DNA from 2 places in the Paenisporosarcina sp. FSL H8-0542 genome. Region 1 is predicted to be linked to the other one. Evidence: riboswitches for the same ligand, from Rfam matches in the RefSeq annotation. Region 1 holds a riboswitch; the other holds the start of a gene.
The links. A riboswitch is a leader RNA that binds a small molecule or an ion and turns the genes downstream of it on or off. The one in region 1 is predicted to bind FMN.

Region 1 (9,632 bases):
TTATTTTAATCTTTTTCATTTACCGGACACCATCACTCGGACTGTTCGCATTACCAATTGCAATCATCATTATTGCATATGCGAGCATGTTCCCGCGCGACATTAATCCTTTGATTCCGGCGTTGAAAAGCTATTGGTTAACAGTCCATGTTATTACGGCTGCACTCGGTGAAGCCATTCTAGCAATCAGTGCCGTGGCTGGTTTGATTTACTTACTGAAGAATGTTGACATTACGAAGAAATCAAAACAAAGTTTTTGGTTGGAAACGGTCATGTTTACACTCGTCTTAACATTAGGCTTTGTTGCTTCAACTACTACATTTACCGTGATGGATTACGAAGCAAAATTCAGCTATGTAGATAAAGAAGAAAAAGAAAAAGAAATTACGTATAATGCACCACCTCTATTCGGAATGAATGAGTATGAGTCTTTGACACCTGGAACTATGGCACCAGTTGCCGAAATGCCTCCACTTGTTAATGCGAAAAAATTAACGACGGTTACTTGGTCATTAGTGTTTGGGGTTATTATTTATGGATTAATCAGGCTAATCATTCGCAAACCAATTTCAGCTGTTCTGAAACCTTTTGCCCAAAAGGCCAATTCGCAGTTAATGGATGAAATCGGTTATCGTGCTGTGTCCATCGGATTCCCTGTGTTTACGCTTGGTGCACTGATATTTGCGATGATCTGGGCACATGAAGCCTGGTCAAGATTCTGGGGTTGGGATCCGAAGGAAGTTTGGGCTCTCATCACATGGCTATTCTATGCAGCTTTCCTGCATCTTCGATTATCACGAGGCTGGCATGGCGAAAAATCTGCATGGTTGGCTGTCATAGGCTTCATTATTATTATGTTTAACTTAATTGCTGTTAACCTAATTATTGCCGGGTTACACTCATACGCATAAAATGACAAGCCTTTTCCTTCCGAGGGAAGGGCTTTTCTTTCATTTTAGAGCATGTAATTGTACAATAATTGGTAGAGTCAGGACGAGAGGGGTAACACTATGTCGGAACATATTGCTGTTTTAGTTGTAGATGACGAAGACCGCATTCGTCGATTATTGAAAATGTATTTAGAGCGTGAAGGATATGAAGTGGACGAAGCTGAAAATGGAGCCATGGCACTGGAAATGGCACTTGAAAAAGAATATCACTGTATCCTGTTGGATGTGATGATGCCAGAGAAAGACGGCTTGGAAGTCCTTGCCGAACTTCGTGAACTTAAAGCAACACCGATTCTTTTATTAACTGCCAAAGGCGAAGAAGCAAACCGCGTTCAAGGATTTGAATTAGGTGCGGATGATTACATAGTCAAACCATTTAGCCCGCGCGAAGTCGTTCTTCGTATTAAGGCCGTCTTAAGACGCTCCGTGACAATTTCACCAATTACTACAACCTCTTCTTCAAAAGATTTGGTGGTATTTCCGCATCTAACGATTGACCATGATGCACATCGCGTCACAGCGGATGGAACAGAAGTGAACTTGACACCGAAGGAGTATGAGCTACTTTACTTTTTAGCGAAAGCTCCGGATAAAGTGTTCGACCGTGAACAATTGCTGAAAGAAGTTTGGCATTACGATTTCTTTGGTGATTTGCGTACAGTCGATACCCATGTGAAACGATTACGTGAGAAATTGAACCGCGTATCCGAAAAAGCCGCAAAAATGATTGTAACTGTATGGGGAGTAGGCTATAAATTCGAGGTTGTCAATGAATAGAATATGGAACAGCGTTGTCGGGAAGCTATGGGTAACCATATTGCTTCTCGTTTCGTTTGTATTGTTTATCATTACGGTCTTAATGCTTGAATTTTTAGGGAACTATCATAGCGAGCAAGCTGAAGCATCCTTACGGCAGGAAGCGAGTACAATTGCCCGTATTGTAGATGATCATGAAAATGTTGATGCATCTCTCTCTATTATTTCTGACGTCCTTGGCCCAGAAACGAATGCACTGATTGCAAAAGAACCGCGTGAAGTATCTCTTGCCTTGCATGAAGGGGAAAATGGAGAAGAAATAAAAAAATATATTATGAGAGATCAAACGCTTGGAAATGTTTTCGAATCATCACAACCAATCATTAAAGAAATGATGCTGCCATCTCTGCAAAATAAAAGTCAAATGGAACCATTTATCGTATTGGCTTCTCCATTGAATGTTGAAAACGAAGTTCATGGAGCCGTATTCATTTATCAAAGCTTGGATGTCATTCATAAAACTACAAAAGAAACGACGAATATCGTCTTTCTCTCTGCTTTTATCGCATTTATCTTAACGACTTTCTTTGCTTTTTTCCTTTCTACTCGGATCACATCACCACTGCGTAAAATGCGTGAAGCCGCATTTGAATTATCGAAAGGAAACTTTGATACCAAACTTCCTTCACATCAAAATGATGAAATTGGCCAGTTGGCAAATGCATTTAACCAGATGGGAAGACAATTAAAGCATCATTTAGAAGTAATCAATCAAGAGAAGGAACAGCTATCCAGTATTTTGACGTCGATGACAGATGCCGTCATTACGTTTAATCGTGATCATACGATTTTACTAAGCAATCCACAAGCTGAAAAATTGTTACAAAAATGGTTTTTCCGCATGGGTACGAATAATGGTCAGCCGATACCTGTTGAAATGGATCACATGCTCGACCATGTCCTTCATATGGAAGAAGAAATTAATGAAGAACTCGAAATGGAAGGAAGCTATTTTGCCATTACAATCAGTCCATTGTACAGTGGCGATTCAATTAGGGGAGCCGTTGCTGTATTGCGGGATATGACTGAACAACATCGACTGGATCGATTACGCTCTGACTTCATAGCGAATGTGTCTCATGAACTCAGAACCCCTATTGCGATGTTGCAAGGGTATAGCGAAGCCATTATAGATGATGTCGTATCATCTGAAGAAGAACGAGACGAAATGATAAAAATTATTTATGAAGAATCCCAACGCATGGGACGGCTCGTTACTGATTTATTGGACTTAGCCCGTATGGAATCAGGTAGGATGCGTCTGTATAAAGAGAATGTTGCTGTTTCCCCAGTCATCGAAAGAATTACACAAAAATTCGCACAAGTAGCGAAGGAATCACACATTGATTTGAAATTCGATTCTGCCGTCTCTCAGAAATTGACTACAGAAGTGGACGAAGATCGTATTGAACAAGTTTTGACCAATCTGATTGATAACGCTATCCGTCATACACCGAATGAAGGAAAAGTCACGGTATGTGTCGAACAACACAATGCATTCGTGAAAATTAGCGTGGAAGACACAGGTTCGGGAATACCAGTTGAAGATCTGCCGTATGTGTTTGAGCGTTTTTACAAAGCAGATAAATCGAGAACAAGAGGAAAAGGTGGGACTGGTTTAGGTCTTGCCATTGCCAAAAATATGGTGGAAGCCCATGATGGTGTGATTTCAGTAATGAGTGAAGAAAATGTTGGAACCAAATTTACCTTTACATTACCAATAAAAAAAATGTAACTTTTTATTTGTTGTAACGACTAATTTTATGAACGGGGGGAGTTCATGAATGACTCCGTTTTTCACAGGCTCTATGATCAATATCATCAAGACGTATTTCAGTTCTTGCTGTATATTGTTAAAAATAGACAGACAGCCGAAGACTTAATGCATGAAGTATATGTTAGAGTTTTAAAAGCATACAGCCGATTCGAAGGGAAAAGTTCCGAAAAGACTTGGTTATTTTCGATTGCCAAAAACGTTGCGATTGATCATTTTCGAAAGTCGTCTGTACGCAAGCGTCATGCTTTTGACTTTTTTGACTGGGAAAAACAAGAGCTGAGATCCAATGAAGCTCTGCCCGATGAATTAGTCGAAATGAATGATGATATGAAGCAATTGCTGGACGTATTAGATGAATGCACTGGCGATCAAAAAATGGTTATTGTCATGCGATACTTTCAAGACCTATCCATTACGGAGACAGCACAAGTTCTCGGATGGACGGAAGGGAAAGTAAAGACCACACAACATCGGGCAATCCATAAACTTAGGGATCGCTTATCAGGGCATTCGGATAGGAGGCAAGTTCACGATGAGCAACAATAAATGGAGTGAACACAAGATTGATGAGTTACTTAGCCAAGTGCCCAAAATACATGATACTCGCTCCAAAGACGAAGTATTGAAACGTTTGCAGCAAGATCCAAGATTGGCCGATAGCAAAAACAAAAAACGTAAACAATGGATTCCATCAGCTGTAGCAGTTGCAGCGATAGCAACCTTGACAATACTTGTAGCAAGTTTTCTCAATAATCCGCAAAATGAGGATAAGACCATGTCAGAGATGGCTGTTACTGATAGTTCCGCTAAACTTGAAGAAGAAAGCGCGGATGATACATCGAATCAAATGCTTTCAAATAGTAAAGAATCTGCAAACGATAGTGCGGGCATAACCAGTGATGAGGAAACGTCTCCCACATTTGCTCGTCAAGGTGCCGTTCTCACATCTGTCTACCCAGTAGATGCAAAAGAACACACAGTCTTTCACATTGGCATGTTGTCTAATGATGGAATCGTTGTACCCTTAACGGTACTTATTCCGAGCCGGACCATTGCGAATGATTTAGGAAATGCAGAGCCAACGAGTTTGGATTTGTATAATCAATATGCTAGTGAATTAGTTGAATCCGCACTTGGATTTGCTGAATTCCATCCATTCGAAGGTGAATTTAAAGAACAACAGAATCAATTGATTCACAAGTTGCCATCTACACATGATTACGATTTGTCGAGTGCAACCATAAATGCGTATACCGAATCAATTCAAGAAACGTTTTATGGCTACAACCAAGTTGTTTTTCAAAATGAAGATGGAAGTCAAGCTGAATTTGATCAGGTTGGTCCTATGAAACCGCGAGCATTGACAAGTGGGAACACGTTTACGAGTTTCTATCTGTATAGAAATGAAAACGGAAATCAATTTTTGGTACCGAACATGAACGAAACTCATTCGGACGTTCAAGAAGCGATGAATGAAATGAAAACATCTCAGAGTGATTATCTACAGAGTGTAATTCCCGAAGGCATCAATTTTGAAGTGAGCAATGAACAAGGGATAAATCGTATCCGGTTTACAGAGGAATTGAACTTAGAACTAATGGATCCTCAAGTAGCTTCTCATTTAATCGAAGGGATTCTATTGACGAATGGAAGTTTTGGGAACGACGTTCAGTTTGAAAATATCGCACCATTGACTTGGAATGGATTCGATTTCAGTAAGCCCGTTGAAAGTCCTGTTGGAGCGAATAAATATGTTTGGGAATAAGGTTTTACATGTTTCAAATTGACAATTGGATAGAAATTTATTAATAAAAAAGAACCATACGTAGGCTCAAGTAGTTTACAAATGGTTCTTTTTTTCTTATAGTAAACAATGTAAGTTAATATTGATTCATCTTCGGGGCAGGGTGAAATTCCCGATCGGCGGTAATAGAAGAACGTTTTCTTAAGCCCGCGAGCCGTAAGGCAGGATTTGGTGTGATTCCAAAGCCGACAGTATAGTCTGGATGGGAGAAGGTGAAGGTGCGGTCGTTTTTCGTTCTGTCATTTAACGAGACGCCTATTTAAGTGCGCCTTTCTACTCCCTTAAGCGATAACGGCTTAGGGGATTTTTGATGGGACAAAACGGACGAACTTTTCTTCTTGTGGAGTGGATCGGCAAAAGGAGAGAGTTTTTATGAAGAACAACAAACTGCGTGTCATGATTGCAGTAGCCATGTTAAGTAGTATTTCATTTGTTTTAATGCTATTTAATTTTCCGTTACCTGCATTACCACCATTTTTAAAAGTCGATTTCAGCGATGTGCCAGCACTTATTGCGGCAATTACTATGGGACCTGTAGCTGGGATTTTAGTAGCACTATTTAAAAATGTTCTATATTGGATTTTCAGTGGTAGTCCAACAGGTGTTCCTGTTGGGGAAATTGCCAATTTTGTAACGAGCATTTTGTTCATGCTTCCTGTATATGCAATTTATCGTAAAGTTTCAAATACGAAAGGTTTGGCAATTGGTCTGATTGTGGGAATCCTTGCCATGGCAATCGGAATGAGCGTGTTAAATTACGCGGTATTTTTACCGATGTACACTTATTTCTTGAATATGCCAGCACTTACTGGTTCTGCATTGCGTGATACCATTGTGCTAGGGATTTTACCATTCAACTTAATTAAAGGGTTGCTGTTGTCCGCCATCATCATTGTTTTGTTCAAGACGATGAAAACGTGGTTGGATAAACAACGAGCTCAATTTTCATAATAATAATCATTATTAGGCTATGTGAAAAAATACTAGAGATTGATCAGAAAGAGTCCATTTGCGCACAGCATGCCGCAAGAAAGAGTATGGTCAAAGGAAGTTTGACCGTACTCTTTGCGACGAGTAACCGCAGGCACAGCACTTTTGAAGTGTTGGCTCATGCGTAACATGCGGCTAGCGCAAATGTGCGATAAACGACATTATATTAATAAAGCTATATTAATGAAAAAAAAGCTGCGAAGAAATTCGCAGCTTTTTCCTATTCGTATTTTAATGCATCTCCGTCAAATGATTCTTCGGCAACTTTAATGGAATCCGTAGGGCAGCCTTCAAATGCATCTTGCATATCTTCTTCGAGTTCATCTGGAACTTGAGTTGTTCCCATGTTATCATCTAAAATAACAAAGGCAATGCCTTCATCATCATAATCGTAAATATCAGGTGCAGCTGCGCCACATGCGCCACAAGCGATACAAGTATCTTTATCTACAATAGTATACTTCGCCATGTTAAAACCTCTCCTTTTTCTCCGTTCGCTTGAAAAAGCTTTTCGTATTTATTCTAATCATGTTTTCCTCAATTTTCAACCTAAATACATATTAAATTGGAGGAAGTCTTGTGCTATTCCAACAAATCATCTTACATATGGTCAATCGATTAAATGAAGAACGTACAATTTCAGCCCCGTTTCACCTAATTAGAGGTAAACGTTCGGGTCAAACCATCCAAGATGTTAAAAGTTATGGACTGACCAATTACTTTTCACTTTTTCCAAAACTCACAAAACCAACATATGAACAATATGTGCAACAAATGATTCAGTCAAACTTGCTGATTGTCAACGAGCAATCTATTCCCAAACTAACGCTCTTGGGAAAAGAAAAGTTGAAGGAAATGCCATCATTGCAGTTGAATGGCTGGTTATATAGAGGAAATGAACGCATTTTCTTTCAACGTTTATCGTTAGTTACTCAAACACTCTCGCATGTTAACGCAAAAAAATGGACGTTCACACCCATCCAGAAAGATGAAAAGATTCAACAATGGGTTCGTCATTTTTTGCATGACTTTACTTACAAGTCAAATGAGTTCATTTCAAAATATTATGAAGAACTGCTCAGTGTGTGCCAGTCGGACAAGTTATCCGAACTTCATTTAGTAATTCTCAGTCATCGTTTGACTGGATATGAGGTAAGTGGAGTGACATGGCAACAGCTTTCCCGCGCGTTGGAGGAAGATGAAATGGATCTTCAAATCCGTCTGCAAGAAAGTTTACATATTATACTAGATGAAATTTCTATCAGACCATCTTTGAGTCTATTAACGAGAATGACTGAAGATATCAAAGTATCAACTCCATTAACTGAATCAGCTAAGAAAACCTCAGATTTGTACCAAAAAGGCTATTCATTTGAAGAAATTAGTTCAATGCGCCAACTAAAGACAAGCACAATAGAAGATCATTTTGTAGAGATGGCGATGAATGGATCATTATTATCAGTAGAGATGTTTTTTCCGAGCGAGGATGTTCCGACGCTCATTCAAAAAATTAAACAACAAGAAACTAAAAAATTACGGACGCTAAAAGACGTTTTCCCAAGTTATACGTACTTTCAACTAAGGTTGCTTTTGGCTATAGGAGGGGAATCGAATTGACGTCAAATCTGGAGAAAGTTCTATATGATAAATTTGGTTATCGTACGTTTAGGCAAGGTCAAAAAGAAATCATAAAAAGTATTATCAATAAAGAAGATGTTCTTGCAATTTTACCTACAGGAATGGGTAAATCACTTTGTTATCAGCTACCGGGATATCTTTTACCGCATAGCGTCATCATTATTTCGCCCTTGCTATCATTAATGCAGGATCAAGTTGAACAACTGAAAAAAATGGGGGAGAGGCGAGTCGTTGCGGTAAATTCATTTTTGACTCCACCTGAAAAAAATGCGCTTTTGCAGAGAATGGAAACATATAAATTCATTTTTCTATCTCCTGAAATGATGATGCAAGAACAAGTGAAAGCTAAGCTAATGACCATGAAGATTTCTTTAGTTGTTGCGGATGAAGCTCATTGCATATCACAATGGGGATTCGACTTTAGACCGGACTATTTGCGATTGAGTGATTGGTTATCTTTTAGCGGACGCCCTCCAATCCTTGCGTTAACTGCGACAGCGACACCAAAGGTTATTGAAGATATCACCACTCAATTGAATATGCGCCAGCCATCAATCCATATCCAAGCACTCGATCGACCAAATATTCGATATGAAGCGGTTGAAGTTGATTCCCAGGAGCATAAGTTTGATCTTATCGCAGAACAAATAGAGCGCTTTACCGGTCCGGGAATTCTGTATACGCAATCACGCAGAAAAGCAGACGAATATGCTCTGAAATTAAATGCGAAGGGCATCCGTATTGCCTCATACCATGCAGGAATGGAACAAGTCGATAGGATGTTTATTCAACAGCAGTTTTTGAATGGTGAAATTGATTGGGTGTGTGCGACAAATGCCTTTGGAATGGGTGTACATAAAGATGATGTGCGGCAAATCATTCATGATCATTTTCCGTCATCGGTTGCCAATTACGCTCAGGAAGTTGGGCGTGCTGGAAGAGATGGCCTTGATTCACTGGCCACAATGTTTTTTACTCGAGATGATGAAGATTATTCGATTTTCGTGGCTACGAACGATTTTCCCGAAGAGACACATGTCAGATTGTATAAAGAATTTCAGCAAAACGGACAACATCCTAGTCAATTAGTGGAGATTGGCGTGTTATCTGAAACGCATGTACGAATATTAACCTATTGGTTACCACGCAAATCAGTTGAGGAGACCATCGATATTTTGCATCAATTAAAACAGCAAAAGATTCAGCAGATTTATTTGATGAAAGACATTTTAACGAATTCTTCTTGCATTCGACAGCAAATCGTTGAAGTGTTTGGACAGCAACTTAAGGAAAGGCCAGAAAATTGTTGTTCGAAATGCGGATTAAATAAAGAGAATATCGTAAATTCATCGGAACAACCAGCAGCCAAATTAATACTGAATGCTTGGGAAAAAAGAATTTCAGCATTGTTCCAACGAAACTGTTAGAGGTTTATTTTACTTTTTCTCCAAATTTCGTCATAATAAATAAAGATGAAAAGTAGAATAGGAGTTTACAGCTATGAATAAAGATGATTATCAAAATAAAATTGAAGAACATCGTAAACCCATACAATTAAATGGTGATGAAAAACCCAATACACGTGCTTCCAGACGTTCAACGAATGTTGATCCTAAAAAGAAGAAAGAAAAACGCAATTTATTGTTACCCATCCTGT
Region 2 (9,632 bases), 1.6 Mb from region 1:
TAAATGGATGGAAAATAACTTGTCCTAATGCAATAAAGACTGCCTCAGGGTCACCCAATGTTTCACCAGCATTTTGCTGATAGTAAGCGATTCCAATTAAACCTGTTGCAATGGCTCCAGCCAAACTTAATGCCATCCAACCAATCCCGATACGACGTGCTTGTTTTGTTTCTTTTACAGAACTGATTGCCATAAAGCGAACAATGATATGTGGCTGGCCAAAGTAGCCAAGACCCCAAGCAATAGCAGAAATTACACCTAAGCCTGTTGCTCCTTCAAGCAAGCTCAAACGTGATGGATCAACAGAACGAATGCTTTCTGCTGCGCCGTCGAAGCCGCCCACCATAAATAATCCGATAGTAGGTACCAAAATCAACGCCAAGAACATAATTAGTCCCTGTACAACGTCTGTGTAACTTACTGCAAGGAATCCACCAAACAGTGTATAGGCTATAACTACTGCCGATACAATCAAAAGACCTGTATGATAGTCTAAACCGAATGACTCGTCAAAGAAGACGCCACCCGCTACCATTCCTGATGATACATAGAACGTAAAGAATATCAAAATGATAATACCAGAAACGACACGCAATAAACGTGAAGTATCTTTCAAGCGGTTTTCCAAGAAACTTGGAATTGTAATGGAATCATTCGAAACTTGTGAATAAACACGTAAACGTGGTGCAACTAGTAACCAGTTTAAATAAGCTCCTACTGTTAAACCAACAGCTATCCAAGCTTCTACTAAACCTGTTGCATAGATTGCTCCTGGTAAACCCATCAATAACCAACCTGACATGTCTGCTGCTCCAGCACTTAACGCTGTAACCGCGGGACCTAAAGAACGTCCACCTAACATGTAATCCGTTAAGTTAGCTGTTTTTCGGTATGAATAATAACCGATATAAAGCATTGCAGCCATATAGATAATTATCGCAATTAATTGATATACATAATCAGACATACTTTTTCCTCCTTTGAGATTGTTATGAGTATTTCAAAATTCATCATAACACGCAACTTGCAGAAGAACGAGAATATTTTTTTAGTAAGAATTGTCACTAAACATAGAATTACCAACGTTTTACAGCATTTTTTGTATTTCCCAGGAAATATGTCATATTACACGCTAATACTTTTCTCTTTCGACATTTCACGCAAGAGATACTTTTGAATTTTGCCAGAAGCGGTCATTGGATACGATTCCGTAAACTCAATATAACGCGGAATTTTATGATGCGAAATTTTCCCTTTGCAATACGAACGTATTTCTTCGGCATCAATCGTTTCCCCATCTTTAGCAATAATCCAAGCCATTAATTCTTCACCGTATTTCGGATCTGGCACTCCCACCACTTGTACGTCCTGAACACTTTGATGTTGATATAAAAACTCCTCAATTTCACGAGGGTAAATATTTTCCCCACCACGAATCACCATATCTTTGATCCGACCTGTAATTTCTAGATAGCCTTCATCGTCTAAAATGGCAATATCCCCTGTGTGCAGCCAACCTTCTTCGTCTATTGCTTCACGTGTCGCTTCTTCATTTTTGTAATAACCTTTCATTACAAGATATCCCCGAGCACATAATTCACCAGGCACTCCTGCAGGCAATTCTTCATTGGTTACAGGATCTATAATTTTCACTTCCACGTGAGGATGAGGTTTTCCAACTGTTTTTACACGTTTTTCAATCGCATCATCCGCTTTCGTTTGTGAAATGACAGGCGAACATTCAGTAAGTCCATAACAAATGGTTATTTCGCTTGCCCCCATATCATCAATTACTTTTTTCATTACTTCAATCGGACAAGGTGAACCCGCCATAATGCCTGTTCGCAATGAGGATGTATCAAATTGTTTATATTCTGGATGATTCAACTCAGCAATAAACATCGTCGGAACACCGTGAAGACCTGTACACTTTTCATCCTGTACAGCCTGCAGTACACGTTTTGCGTCAAATTGCTCTACCAGTACCATCGTAGTCCCATGTGTGACAGCCGCAAGCGTTCCCAAAACACAGCCGAAACAATGAAAGAATGGCACTGGAATACATAAGCGGTCCTCTGGTGTTAACTTCATATAATCCCCAATAATTTGGCCATTATTCACAATGTTCATATGTGTCAGCATGACACCTTTTGGAAACCCGGTAGTCCCTGAAGTATATTGAATATTGATCACATCTTCTGTGTCCAACGATTCCAGACGTTCGTCCAGTTCCATATCAGTGATGTTTGCTGCATGCGCTTCGAACTCACTCCAAGAATAAATTCCGGCATATTCATTTTCACTCATGACGATGACTCGTTTGAAATGAGGCAGCCTCGCACAGTGAATATCCCCTTTAATAGATGACTTCAATTCTGGACAAACTGCATTGATAATCTCTATGTAAGAAGTTCCTTTAAATTCTTCACCTAAAATAAGTGTGGTGGAATCGGATTGATTCAATAAATATTCGAGTTCCTTTTCCTGATAATTGGTATTGACTGTCACAAGAACGGCTCCCATTTTGCCAGTAGCGTATTGGCTCAATAACCACTCTCTCTTGTTATCTGACCAAATGGCGATATGTTCTCCTTTAGCAATGCCCATCCCCATGAAAGCCTTTGCCAAGCGGTCTGTCTCTTCATCAAATTCTTTATATGTTTTGCGTAATTGCTTTTCTGGATATACGTACGCTTCTGTAGCGGGATATCGTTTCGCCATTTCTCGAACTACTTCCCCCACCGTTTGATGTTTCAACATGTTGTTGCTTCCCCCTTTGTGATGTCTTGGTTATTATGTTATCACAAAATTCAGACGAATTGTAAATGCAAAATCCATCTTTATCCACCTGCGTAAAGTGCTTGATGATTTTATCAAAACCAGTATATTGTGCTACTATAAAAAAGATAAGTAGTCGCTTTATATTCTTCGGGGCAAGGTGAAATTCCTTACCGGCGGTGAACAAATGTAGATTTGTAAGTCCGTGACCCGGTGCTTGAAAAAGTAGCGGTGGAGTTGGTGCGAATCCAACACCGACAGTATAGTCTGGATGGGAGAAGAGTATAGAGAGGTTTATTTGTCATGCTCGCGCGTCGCTTCTTTTCGATTTTGAAACTCGAAAGGAGGAGCTTGTATCATTAAACAACATTTGAATTCGTTTAAACTTCGCATGCAGTCCAGCTTATCAATTCCGTGCTTGAAGAGCACTCGATCAGAAGGTACTGATTCCAACTTCCATGCGGCTAGAATTCCAAAAGCACTTATCATTATGGATAAGCTTCTTAAAGCAACCCAATTTGAAGTATGTGCAGGAAAATTCACACAAGAAGCGAAGCAACATACACGAGTATATTTTCATTCCGATACAAATTATCCATCTGACACATTCAAATCAACTGCTGCTAAAAACGAGCTTCGACCCCCGAAATTACGCGAGAACTTTCTTTTGACGCGTGATCGTTTAAAAGCGCTTTTGAATTTCGTCAATTGGATTCATCATCATATCCCTTTCCCCACCACCTACCTGCCCCTTGGTGGAAAAAATTCTAATCCTTATTACTAAAAGCTATACAAAATATGTCTCTACAGGCGTATATAATTGGTACCACTAATTGAATAATGGATAACAAATAAGGCTTTGATGTTCGCATCAATTCTCTTTTCAGTAGGAGGTTGATTACTTGTTCACAGGAATCATTGAAGAAATTGGCATTGTCACTTCCATCAAACGTAAATCACATGCGCTCGAATTGTCCATTCGTGCAAAAGTGGTACTAGAAGATGTGAAAAGAGGAGATAGTATCGCCGTAAATGGTGTTTGTTTGACGGTTTCATCTTTTACACATGATACGTTTGTTGTGGATGTTATTCCAGAAACCTTTAACTCGACCACTTTAGCTAACTTATCGTCAAACGGTCGCGTCAATCTGGAACGTGCCATGTCAGCAGTTGGACGGTTTGGTGGTCATTTTGTCAGTGGGCACGTGGATGGCATCGGTGTCATTCGCTCGATAAAAAAAGAATCCAATGCCATTACAAAGAAGATTGAATTGGATTCCAGCCTCATGAAATACATGATGCGAAAAGGCTCTGTAGCAATAGACGGCACTTCACTTACTATTTTTGATGTAGAACGAACTTCAATCACCATTTCCTTAATTCCAACAACGCAATATGATTCATTGATTGGTGAAAAAGGCATTGGTGAAAAAGTGAATATTGAATGTGACATGCTCGCAAAATATACCGAACGTATACTTACATCTAAAACTGGCATATCAAAAGAATGGCTACAGGATAAAGGATTTTAAAGGAGGTTTCTTATGTTTTATACAGTAGAAGAAGCAGTTGAAGCATTATCCAAAGGACAAGCCATCATTGTCGTTGATGACGAAGATCGTGAAAATGAAGGAGACTTTGTTGCGCTTGCGGAATTTGCAACCCCTCAAATCATAAATTTAATGGCTTCTGAAGGCAAAGGTCTTATTTGCGTACCAGTGGCGGAAGAAATTGCACGTCAACTGGATATCGGGTTAATGACGGATCATAATACAGACCCTTATAGTACGGCTTTTACAATCAGTGTCGATCATATCGACACGACGACAGGTATCAGCGCATTCGAACGCTCTCACACCATTCTGCAAATGATAAACAATCAATCGACTGCAACCGATTTTAAACGACCAGGTCACGTCTTTCCCTTGATTGCGAAAAAAGGTGGCGTCCTTAAGCGTGCCGGACATACAGAAGCAGCAGTTGATTTAGCCTTGCTTGCAGGGTCAGCGCCTGCGGGTGTGATTTGTGAAATTATGAATGAAGATGGCACAATGGCCAGACTCGATGACTTAGTTATCATAGGAAAACGATTAAATATCGGCATTTTAACGATCGCTGAGTTGATTGCTTACAAACAAAAGCATGAAAAGCTGATTACCCGTGAAGTAGAAACTATTTTGCCAACTGAGTACGGTGATTTCCAGGTGTTTGGGTATACCGAAACTTTGACAGGTAAAGAGCATATTGCCCTTGTAAAAGGCCCGGTCTCTGAGGATACACCTATTTTGACCCGTGTACACTCTGAATGTTTGACAGGGGATGTCTTCGCTTCTCGCAAATGTGATTGCGGTTCACAGCTCCATGCCTCACTCAAACAAATTGAAGCAGCAGGCTCCGGCATATTGTTATATATGAGACAAGAAGGCCGTGGCATCGGATTAATCAACAAATTAAAAGCATATGCACTGCAGGACGAAGGATTGGATACTGTCGAAGCCAATCAAAAACTTGGTTTTGCAGATGATTTAAGAGAGTATGGAATTGGTGCCCAAATTTTACGTGACCTTGGCGTTCGTAAAATGAAGCTCATGACAAACAATCCTAGAAAAATTTCGGGAATAGATGGATACGGCTTGGAAGTAACCGAGCGTGTGGCAATCGAGATCCCATCTCATACAGACAATGAAGGCTATATGAAAACCAAAAAATCAAAACTCGGGCATTTTCTGAGTTTATAGAGGAGCTTATATATGACAACACATTTAGAAGGATATTTAGTTGGGTCCGATTTAAAAATTGGCATCGTCGTTGGACGTTTCAATGAATTTATTACGAGTAAACTATTGGGGGGCGCTGAAGACGCACTGAAGCGTCATGGTGTGGATGAAGCAAATGTGACGATTGCCTGGGTTCCCGGTGCTTTTGAAATTCCACTGGTCGCAAAACAAATGGCTGCTTCAAAAAAATACGATGCCGTCATCACGCTTGGTACTGTGATACGTGGCTCTACCCCACACTTCGATTTTGTTTGCAACGAAGCAGCTAAAGGAGTTGCCAACGCTGGATATCAACACAATATTCCTGTCATCTTCGGTGTTCTAACGACAGATACAATCGAACAGGCAATTGAACGCGCTGGAACGAAAGCCGGAAATAAAGGTTGGGAATCTGCAACAGCCGCTATCGAAATGGCAAATTTGATGAAAAAATTAAGTTAATCATTAACCTCGAAGCTCTTTGCTTCGGGGTTTTATTGTATAATTTTACAAATGATTAAAAGGGGTGTTCACGAAATGAAGACGCTATACCTCGTTCGACATTGTTCTGCAACCGGACAAGCTGCGGAAGCCCAATTATCTGATACAGGATTTGAACAAGCTCAAAAGTTGGCTGCATTTTTTAGTGGAATTTCGATTGAAAATATCATTTCAAGTCCATTTATAAGGGCTCAACATTCAATTGAACCGACAGCCAAAGCAAAAGATCTACCGCTTACTATTGATGCTCGCTTGGCAGAACGCACGTTAAGCACGTCTGATTTACCTAATTGGCTCGAGCTTTTAGAGAAGACATTTCTTGACCTCGATTTGAAGCTGGTGGGTGGCGAATCCAGTCGAGAGGCGACCGCTCGCGCTATTGAAGTCATTGAAGAGGCACAAAACAATACCGTACTCGTTACACACGGTAATTTAATGAGTCTCATTTTGAAACACTTTGATGATTCCATTGGTTTTGAGGAGTGGAAATCACTTCGTAATCCAGATGTATATACTCTTATCATTGATAATAATAAGAGTAGCATTAAGCAATTATGGAAAGATTGATGAAGCCCCTCCTGTTCACTTCAAGTGGATTGGGAGAGGCTTTCCTTTTTGCGGATTTTTGGTTTTTGTCCATTCGATTTGGAATTTCGGCCATTCATCATCACAATGAAGAGTTCACTCAATTATCTCCCCCTTTTCCCGACTGGAAGAAAAGTAATCCTGACGAATGTGATAAACTATCGTTAATAAACATGAAGAGAAGGCGGTCTGTATGGAATATCAACAAATGCTCGATCAATTAAGTGATTTGATTCATCAAAAACAGCTGATTGCTGCGACGATTAGCCAACCCCGTGCCAAATCCGAAGAAGTAAAACGAGTGAAGCTAAAGCCACTTGAATTAAAGGGCATTTATCATATTCAGTTTGAATACCAGTATGAACGTGTACTAAAGCATGAAAACCTAGAACTTGATGCAGCAAATGAAAAGTTGCATGCCTTACTCCAGCAATACAGACAAGTGCAAGCTGATTTTCAGGAAGAAAAAGTGCATATTCAGCTTTCCAAAAAGTTTAAAGTATTGTGGAAGTCGGAACAGATTGCTTCGAAAAAAGTGGTCAACCTTTCTCATAACCGAAAGAAAAATTATTTACTGGACGAAGATACATCCTACCCGTTTCTGGTACGTCTAGGTGTTCAGACACCTGATGGCAAAGTCAAAAAGCAAAAGCATGATAAGTTCCGACAAATCAATCGTTTTGTCGAATTTATCGACGATGCACTGGACTACCTTCCGAAAGATCGACCGGTACGAATTTTAGATTTTGGGTCCGGGAAATCCTATTTAACTTTTGCTCTGTATCACTATTTAAGAATTGAAAAAGGTCTCGACATTCGTGTTACCGGTCTGGATTTGAAAAAGGAAGTAATTGAAGATTGTCAGCAAATCGCGGATGATTTGAACTATGATCACCTTGAATTCCTGGTTGGGGATATCAATGACTATAATGAGGAAACATCGGTGGATATGGTCGTAACACTTCATGCTTGTGATGTTGCAACGGATATGGCGCTTGCCCGTGCTGTAAAATGGGGGGCAAAAGTGATTCTGAGTGTGCCATGTTGTCAGCATGAGCTGAACACTCAACTGAACAGCCCCGCTCTAGAAGTTATGCTTCAGCATGGACTTGTGAAAGAACGGTTTGCCGCTCTAGCTACTGATTCGATTCGGGCGGAGTTGCTGAAACTTGTCGGCTACGATGCGCAATTACTCGAATTTATCGATATGGAAAATACACCAAAAAACATTCTGATTCGAGCTTATTTCAATGGAAATAAATCGACAACAGAGGAACAGAAAAAATACCGTGCATTTGTAGATTTCCTGCAAGCAAAACCATTTCTTGAGAATGAACTGAAAGATTATCTATAAATCGATATACAAAAAGGCATTGTTTTAAAAGACAATGCCTTTTTCTTTATTTCCAAATAACCAGAACTAATGGTCCGTTAGATTGATTTGTACAGTCACTTAAATAATAATCTGTTCTTTCAGCTTTATCTTTCGCTTCTAATGATTCGCAACTTATGCTGTTAATACTCCCCGATCCGAAATGATCCCTTGTCGTATCCTCTGTTGAATGGATTAACTTTCCGTCGTAAAGTAGTTCATGAATCATTGGGTCACCTTCTTCGGTATAAGTGATAATTCGAATTTCGTCACTTTCCCCATGATCGATATTGTCCTTAAAGGTTTGGAACGTCTCTAGATTTGTAATGTCTCCATGTTTATTGACAATATCCTCTGGTGAAGGTTGATAATCTTCCTGAACAGAACCACTTACATAAGTGATTTTGGGAGTCACCTGATTTTGCTGACAACCTGAAATGAAAAATATACAAATTAATATGGCTACATAGTATTTTTTCATGGTCATCCCCCATTGAAAGTTAGTACTTAACATTATAACAAGGAAATCAGATGATGTATAAAATTACCAATAAATTAACCTTTGCACAATACTACAATTCAACACTCAAGAAAACATATCCTTCGTTTTCTCTTACTTCGCCAAACTTAACTGGTACACGTGATGAAAAAATCGGACCATCAATGACGACCGTATGGAACTCCCCGTTTTCTCCACACGAATCGATTCCCAGTGCTTCTAATTCATCCATCAGCTCTCTCGTGAATGTGCGGCCAATGTAGTCCCTTGGCATCATCTTTGTGTTTATTACGACAATAACCGCTTCAAATCCAACCTCCAAAAGTTCCTCCAGTATCGAACGTCTCTGTTCTTGCCATAATGGATGAATAGGAATGATATCTGATTTTGCACATGTTTTTTGTACCCATTCCAAATGTCCTTCAAGATCGATATCACCAAAGACGCCGTGAGTAATGCTCACTGAGCGACACTCGTCCATGGCATCGATAAACTTCATTTCATAGTCTTCCCATCCTGCGCCACGAATCATTAATGGCACGTTCAGGCGATCTGCCTGAGCCTTTATTACCTTTAATGGCAGAGCATGTGACTTCGAGATTTCTTCATCTTCCTGAAACATGGTCAGTAATCTCTTGGGGATCATCCCTGATTGGATTGCGCGGTAATAGGCCATAGCTGAATCCTTGCCGCCACTCCATGATGCAACAAACGGTTTGTTTTCCATTGTTTAAACTCCTAACTCTCTTCCATCGCGAATCTCCACTGCCTTTTCAGGGGCGTTGTTTATGATTCCTCGAACTTGTTTTTTAAAGATGGTTTCATAGTGATACGTCCACTTGAACATACGACCATACATTCTCCAAGTAGGTGTATAACTAGCATTTTCAGTGCCTCTTTTTTGTTTGTAGAACCTCCGTGAAATCCGATACAGACGCACAGAAAGACGAGGATGCAGGAAAATAATTTGGTCCGCTTCCTCGAATGTCTTCATTGACCAACCAAGGTGTGTACCTTCGATAATCCAGGTTGGCTGGCTAATGATATCAGCTAATTGGGAATCCCGTTTTTCCTCAGAATTGCGAATATCTCCTCCAGCACATCTCGACCATACCACATCATCCAATGAATGCATCTCAAT

Region 2: another riboswitch for FMN. It lies ahead of MHH33_RS02305 (hypothetical protein); the one in region 1 lies ahead of MHH33_RS10655 (ECF transporter S component).

The regions. Positions count from the first base shown of each region.
Region 1 is NZ_CP152050.1:2,054,369-2,064,000, reverse strand. Features, by position in the region: gene ccsB (c-type cytochrome biogenesis protein CcsB) at 1-911, shown strand, start outside; gene MHH33_RS10675 (response regulator transcription factor) at 1,011-1,727, shown strand; gene MHH33_RS10670 (ATP-binding protein) at 1,720-3,501, shown strand; gene sigX (RNA polymerase sigma factor SigX) at 3,547-4,089, shown strand; gene MHH33_RS10660 (hypothetical protein) at 4,076-5,308, shown strand; FMN riboswitch at 5,433-5,565, shown strand; gene MHH33_RS10655 (ECF transporter S component) at 5,720-6,298, shown strand; gene MHH33_RS10650 (ferredoxin) at 6,558-6,806, opposite strand; gene MHH33_RS10645 (helix-turn-helix domain-containing protein) at 6,917-7,954, shown strand; gene MHH33_RS10640 (RecQ family ATP-dependent DNA helicase) at 7,951-9,402, shown strand; gene MHH33_RS10635 (LysM peptidoglycan-binding domain-containing protein) at 9,476-9,632, shown strand, end outside.
Region 2 is NZ_CP152050.1:425,774-435,405, reverse strand. Features, by position in the region: gene putP (sodium/proline symporter PutP) at 1-967, opposite strand, end outside; gene MHH33_RS02310 (AMP-binding protein) at 1,126-2,760, opposite strand; FMN riboswitch at 2,921-3,065, shown strand; gene MHH33_RS02305 (hypothetical protein) at 3,149-3,562, shown strand; gene ribE (riboflavin synthase) at 3,681-4,310, shown strand; gene MHH33_RS02295 (bifunctional 3,4-dihydroxy-2-butanone-4-phosphate synthase/GTP cyclohydrolase II) at 4,323-5,516, shown strand; gene ribE (6,7-dimethyl-8-ribityllumazine synthase) at 5,529-5,996, shown strand; gene MHH33_RS02285 (histidine phosphatase family protein) at 6,072-6,602, shown strand; gene MHH33_RS02280 (SAM-dependent methyltransferase) at 6,814-7,974, shown strand; gene MHH33_RS02275 (DUF4362 domain-containing protein) at 8,021-8,473, opposite strand; gene MHH33_RS02270 (diphthine--ammonia ligase) at 8,565-9,218, opposite strand; gene MHH33_RS02265 (hypothetical protein) at 9,222-9,632, opposite strand, start outside.